Linked DNA regions of Planctopirus limnophila DSM 3776. The protein of the gene in region 2 interacts with the protein of the main gene of each other region in a pairwise test. Links are inferred from orthologs where the notes say so. Each region holds a gene or a part of one and is shown on either strand. Other genes may lie near its edges.

Region 1 (3,228 bases), 2.5 Mb from region 2 along the record:
AGCCCGCATGCGAGTTATGAAACTTCGGTTTCCGTGATGGCGTTAGTTGCTGGTAATGCCGAGGGACAGTTCACGGAGATCATCAAAAAGGCGGAGCAGTATTTGCGTGGCGCTCAATATAGTGAGGCGAACAATACCGACAAAGCCGACATCGCCTACGGCGGTGCGGGCTACAAAGCGGGCGGTGGTAAGCCCGATCTGTCCAACACGGTCTTTTTTCTGGATGCTCTCAAGGCGACAGGCGCGACTGAACAAGACCCGGCCGTCCAGAAGGCCCTGGTTTTTCTGTCGCGATGTCAGAACCTGGAATCTGAGCATAATACGACTCCGCAAGCTGCCAAGATTAATGACGGAGGTTTCTATTACAACCCCAATGGCCCCGGTGTTTCGCCTGCGGGACAATCCGATGAAGGGGGCTTGCGGTCGTATGGAAGCATGACTTATGCCGGATTTAAGAGCATGCTCTATGCAGGCTTAAAGGCGGATGATCCGAGAGTTAAAGCGGCCCTCGACTGGATCAGTAAAAACTATACGCTGGAAGAGAATCCGGGGCTGGGCGCGGGTGGTCTTTACTACTATTACTATCTGTTTGCCAAGGCGATGGAAGCAAATGGTGTCAATGAGTTTACTGATGCCAAGGGAGCAAAACATAACTGGAGGAATGAGCTGGCTCTTCAGTTGATTGCACTCCAGAAAGCCAATGGAAACTGGCTGAATGATCGTTCGAGCCGATGGATGGAAGGCGACCCGAATCTGGCGACAGCTTATGCGCTGGTGGCACTCAATCGATGTGTGGGAAGAAAATGAGTGCCGCGGTCACGAACAATGTGGACGGTTGTCAGTAGGTCGAAATGAAACGCAAACTCTCGGAGTCTGAGGCAGACTCCGGGAGTTGTTGGTTTTTGGGCGGTGTTGTTCAAAGAATAACAACTTCTGGTTCAGGCAAGGAGCACTGCTGGCCAGCCAGCAGTAGCACCCTGAAAAACTCACGAGCGTCAATTACGCCTTGAGCGTGCCGCCGTAGCGGGCGTCTTTGCCGAGGAGTTCCTCGATGCGGAGGAGTTGGTTGTACTTGGCGATGCGGTCGGTGCGGCTGGCGGAGCCGGTCTTGATCTGGCCGGTTCCGAGAGCCACGGCCAGGTCGGCGATCGTCGTGTCTTCCGTCTCGCCTGAGCGATGGCTCATGATGGCGGTGTAGCCGTTGCGGTAAGCGAGCTGGACAGCGTCGATGGTTTCAGTCAGCGAGCCGATCTGGTTGACCTTCACGAGGATGCTGTTGCCCACACCCTTGTCGATGCCTTCCTGAAGGCGCTTGACGTTGGTAACGAACAGGTCGTCGCCCACGAGTTGAACCTTCTTGCCGATGGCGTCGGTCAACTTCTTCCAGGTGTCCCAGTCGTCTTCTGAGCAGCCGTCTTCAATGGAGACGATCGGGTACTTCTCGCTCCAGCTTTGCCAGATACCGACGAGTTCGTCGCCGTTGACCTTCTTGCCGTCGATATCGTAGAGGCCGGTCTTGGTGTCGTAGAACTCGGTCGAGGCACAGTCGAGGGCAAGCTTGATCTGCTTGCCGGGCTCGTAGCCAGCCTTTTCGATGGCTTCGAGGATCACCTTGAGGGCGTCCTCGTTGGTCTTGAGGTCGGGAGCAAAGCCCCCTTCGTCACCGACAGCAGTGCTCATGTGCTGGTCGTGCAGCACCTTCTTGAGGCTGTGGAAGACTTCGGCACCAGCGCGGAGGCCTTCGGAGAACGAGGTGAAGCCAGTGGGGACGATCATGAATTCCTGGAGGTCGATGCCGTTGTTGGCGTGGGCCCCGCCATTGATGATGTTCATCAGAGGGACTGGCAGAGTGTTCGCGCCGACACCACCCAGGTAACGGTAGAGGGGCAGGAAGCTGGCGCGGGCGGCAGCATGAGCAGCGGCCAGTGAGCAGGCGAGGATGGCGTTGGCACCCAGGCGCGACTTGTTGGGTGTGCCATCGAGCTCGATCATGGTGTGATCGATGGCGGCCTGGTCAGTGACGTTGAGGTCAATGAGGGCGTCGGCAATGGTTTCGTTAACGTTCTCGACGGCCTTGCGGACTCCCTTGCCGAGGTAACGCTTCTTGTCGGAGGTGTCGCGAAGTTCGCAGGCTTCGTGGGCACCGGTGCTGGCACCGCTGGGAACGGCGGCGCGGCCGATGGTGCCGTCTTCGAGTTCGATATCGACTTCGACGGTGGGGTTGCCGCGGCTATCGAGGATTTCGCGGGCATGAACGCTGGTGATTGCAAGTGACATGGCCAGGAGCTTTCGTAAAGAGGAACAAACCTCAGCAGTGAAACCGTTTGAAGGACACTTTGTGGTGAATGGTACAAGGAGAGCCGTGCAATTCTCCTCTGGAGGTCTACACTTGTAGCGTCCAGAACTCGATTCTGCCAACAAACAGCAGGTGTGAAGGGGTTTTGGATGCAGGATACACGTTCGGGAGAAGTTGGCATGTTTACGGGATTGGTCGAAGGGATGGGGCAGATTGAGGCTGTAGTCTCGGAACCTGGGGGAGTCAGGATCGTCGTTTCTCCGCCAGTGCAGATGCTCTTGCCCGAAGATCCTGCCGTGCTGGGCGAAAGCGTGGCGATTAATGGCTGCTGCCTGACTGTGGTGGAGCTTCAGAACCAGGGAGAACCGGCTGAGAAATGGAGTTTTCAGGCGGGGAGTGAGACACTGTCGAAAACAAACCTCGGAACGTTGGCCAGCGGTGCGAGTGTGAATCTGGAGCGGGCCATGAAAGCGAATGCCCGTTTTGGAGGCCATATTGTGCAGGGTCATGTTGATGGGACTGCCAGGATCTTGTCGATCGATCACGAGGCGGACTGGGTCTTTATGGCATTCGCGTTAGCTCCGGAACTGGCACGGCAACTGGTGCCTAAGGGGAGTGTGACAGTCGATGGTGTGAGTTTGACTGTCGTCGAGGCCAAACGGGATGGTTTCAGCGTCGCCTTGATTCCCCATACGTTGAAAGAAACGACGTTAGGCCAGCGTCAAGTGGGCGATACGGTGAATATCGAGACAGACATTCTGGGGAAGTACGTCGAGCGGCTGATGGCCGGACGGTAAAGACATGCTCGGTCAGTTCGAGTGAAATGCACTTGCTGGCGCAGAACTAACTCAGGCTGGAGGCTGGATTTCCATAAGGAGAGAGTTTGTTGCTGGAAGGCAGTGGAGAAAACTCGTAGGTGGATGAGGGGACGT
Region 2 (3,220 bases):
CCGATTCCCTGGAACTGTGGAAGTCGATGGCGACTCAATCGTCGTCAACGGCAAGAAGGTCAAAGTGGTCGCTGAACGCGATCCCCGCCAGCTTCCCTGGAAGGCAATGGGCGTCGAGATCGCTCTCGAGTCGACTGGTTTCTTCACTGCTCGTGCGAAGGATGGAAAGCCTGGTTACGACAGCCATCTGGAAGCTGGTGCCCGCAAGGTCATTCTTTCTGCACCTGCCAAGGATACACCTGACCTGACCGTCGTGGTGGGCGTCAACGACAATCAGCTCACTCCCGAGCACAAGTGCATCTCGAATGCCAGTTGCACCACCAACTGCCTGGCTCCCGTGGCGAAGGTGCTGCACGAAAACTTTGGCATCGTCAAGGGTTTGATGACCACTTGCCACGCCTACACCAACGACCAGCGTCTCGCTGACCAGTTGCACGATAACATTCATCGCTCACGAGCTGCCGCCGTGAATATTATCCCCACATCGACCGGTGCCGCTAAGGCCGTCGGTGAAGTTCTGCCAGAACTCAATGGCAAGCTGACCGGGATTTCGCTGCGAGTCCCTGTGCCTTGCGGCAGCATTACCGACCTGGTCGCCGAACTTGGCAAGGACGTGACTGTTGATGAAGTGAATGCTGCTGTGAAAGCTGCTGCCGAAGGCCCGCTGAAGGGAATTCTGCAGTACAACACCGATCCCATCGTTTCGAGCGATGTGATTGGTAATGCTCACAGCTCGATTTTCGACGCTCCCTGGACCATGGTTCTCCAGAAGCGGATGATCAAGATTCTGAGCTGGTACGACAACGAGTTTGGCTATTCCAACCGGACAGCCGACCTCATTGCCAAGGTTGCCAAGCTCTAATTGGATGATGATGACCACCAGGGCGGATGGCTCTGGTGGTCATTTTTTACTCTTCACTGGTCGATGAGCGCGAGTTCAATGATCAGAATCTCTGGCTGAGGATATGTCCTCGGCCCTGTCGGTCTGACGGTTTCTTTGGAATCCGTGGATGATTTAGCCAGTCTGCATCGAAAAAATGATGCAGGTCTGGTTTCCGACAGCCAATGATGGTTTGTCCTCAGGTACTGTATGGTTCCGAATCCTTCTCGACTTGATGCGGCATTGGGTAGCCAGATCCCTGTGATCGCTCCGTCAATGCTCAAAGTCGATTTTGCAGATCTCGCGACAGAAGTCAGTCGGTTGGAAGAGGCCCATGCACATCTGCTGCACTGGGATGTGATGGACGGGAACTTTGTTCCCAATCTGTCGTATGGAGCCATGCTGATTGCCAGTGTCCGCAAGAGAACGTCCTTGTTCTTTGACGCACACCTGATGATTGCTCATCCGGAAAAGTATGTGGATGAGTACTTAGCCGCCGGATGTGACGCCATCACAGTTCATATTGAAGCGGCACCAGAGCCTGCCGAGATTCTCCAGAGAATTCGTGCAGGGGGTGCGCATGCTGGTCTGGCGATTAACCCGCATACACCACTTTCGCACCTCGAGCCATGGCTTGATCAATGCGATCTGGTTCTGGTGATGAGTGTGCAGCCCGGGTTTGGCGGTCAGAAATTTATGCCCGAGGTGCTTGATAAAGTTCGCGCTTTGCGAAGCCGGCTCGCACCACATGTCCGGCTTTCGATTGATGGCGGGATAGGAACGACGACGATTGCTGCAGCATCAGCTGCGGGGGCACGCCTGTTTGTTGCAGGAAGTGCAATTTTTGATGTCAGCGATTATGCCATTGCCATGAGGCAACTGGAGCAGTTGGCATCTTCTTCTTTGGAGTGTTGAGGCATATGTCTCGCTGTTCACACGTTGTTCTGGTGCAACCAGGGGCAACGGAATTGTGTTCACAAATGCGTGTTGTTGGTGGGCTCGATGTTTCGCTTTCTCCCCGAGGGATTGAGCAAGTCGCTGCGACGGGAACTTTTCTTCACGAACTGGTCACCAAAGATCTGGCTGTCGGGGCGATTTACTCGTCAGACTCCGGGCCCGCTTTCGAAGCTGCCCAGATCCTGGCCACTCAATTGGGTTTTCCAATTGTTGCTACACCTTTGCTGGCCAATCAGTCGCTGGGATTGTGGGAAGGCCTGCAGAGGTCAGAAATCGAGCGGAAGTATGGACGCCGATTCTGTTCGAAAGGTGCCTTTCTGGATGTGGAATCGCCTCCCGAAGGAGAAGCTGGCGATGATGTGCGCCAGCGTGTCGCCACGATCTTGAAAAAGGCCACCAGACGGTATCTGGGATTGATCATTATGGCCGATGATCCGCTGATTCGCTATGTGCGGGAGTTTCTGTCGCCAGCCGAAACGATGATTCTGGAAGCTCCTGAGAAGGGAAATTCATCGTCTCAGACTGCTCCCGAATTGCAGAAATCTACCAGTTCCCTGGGCGAATCTGGCCATGAGCTGTCGACAGTTAAAGTGGCAGAAGTTGATCATTGCCACTGCGAATTATTAACAATCTGCAACACGATCCCGGCACCACGGATGGCCAGTCGCTGGTCAATTTTCAGTGGCTGGATGGGGCAGTCATCTGTTGCCAATTCCAACTCAGTGACAGCAGTGACAGCAGTGACAGAATCGCAGACCATTTAAGTGCGTGGATATCAGGCTGAGGCATTTCCAGCATTGCCGTGAAAAAAATTGATCCCGGTTTGTTCACGACCTGTCGTGTACTCTCGGCAAAATTTCCCGTTTTCGTTATACTGCCACGCATGAAAGTCTGTGGCCAAAGGACATTTCCGCCGACAGTCAACGTACGAAAACCGTGTTCCTGTGAGATCATCGGAACAAGCGATACCCTGGACATCGAAATTCAACAGTCAGTATCCTGAGCAGATTAATTTGTCAGGGCTTACTGGGGTAAGGATCATCAATGAGCACCGGCGCACCCTTGGACGCAATCACTTCCAATGGCCAGATGCGACCTAAGCGGGGCGTCCCTGACGGTCTGTGGATTCAATGTGAATCGTGTAAGGCGACCGTCTTTCGCAAGCAGGTGGAGAAGAATTTCCACCTTTGCCCCGAATGCGACCACCATTTTTATGTTCCGACGGCTGAACGCATTGCCCAACTGCTGGATGAAGACAGTTTTGAAGAGTGGTTCAGTGAGTTGGCCCCCAAGGATGTTCTGGGCTTTGTCGATTCACGGCCCTATCACGAGCGACTGAAGGCCGAGCAGAAGAAAACGGGCATGCGCGATGCCTGTACGGTG

Evidence for each region.
Region 1: the proteins of rpe (region 2) and eno interact in binary tests that used the Escherichia coli proteins (3 or more experiments, as listed by UniProt). The link is inferred for Planctopirus limnophila DSM 3776 from one-to-one orthologs.

The regions. Positions count from the first base shown.
Region 1 is NC_014148.1:3,374,532-3,377,759, reverse strand. What follows is about bases 139-3,041. They hold eno (phosphopyruvate hydratase), read right to left. Parts: upstream 2,278-3,041; coding sequence 1,000-2,277; downstream 139-999. Other genes in these bases: PLIM_RS13375 (riboflavin synthase), read left to right, coding at 2,446-3,041; PLIM_RS13385 (prenyltransferase/squalene oxidase repeat-containing protein), read left to right, coding at 139-807. Also shown: more of PLIM_RS13385, read left to right, coding at 1-138; more of PLIM_RS13375, read left to right, coding at 3,042-3,093; PLIM_RS13370 (hypothetical protein), read right to left, coding at 3,140-3,228. UniProt on the Escherichia coli protein: Catalyzes the reversible conversion of 2-phosphoglycerate (2-PG) into phosphoenolpyruvate (PEP). It is essential for the degradation of carbohydrates via glycolysis.
Region 2 is NC_014148.1:839,851-843,070, forward strand. What follows is about bases 48-2,942. They hold rpe (ribulose-phosphate 3-epimerase), read left to right. Parts: upstream 48-1,090; coding sequence 1,091-1,795; downstream 1,796-2,942. Other genes in these bases: gap (type I glyceraldehyde-3-phosphate dehydrogenase), read left to right, coding at 48-862; PLIM_RS22330 (histidine phosphatase family protein), read left to right, coding at 1,801-2,601; accD (acetyl-CoA carboxylase, carboxyltransferase subunit beta), read left to right, coding at 2,882-2,942. Also shown: more of gap, read left to right, coding at 1-47; more of accD, read left to right, coding at 2,943-3,220. UniProt on the Escherichia coli protein: Catalyzes the reversible epimerization of D-ribulose 5-phosphate to D-xylulose 5-phosphate.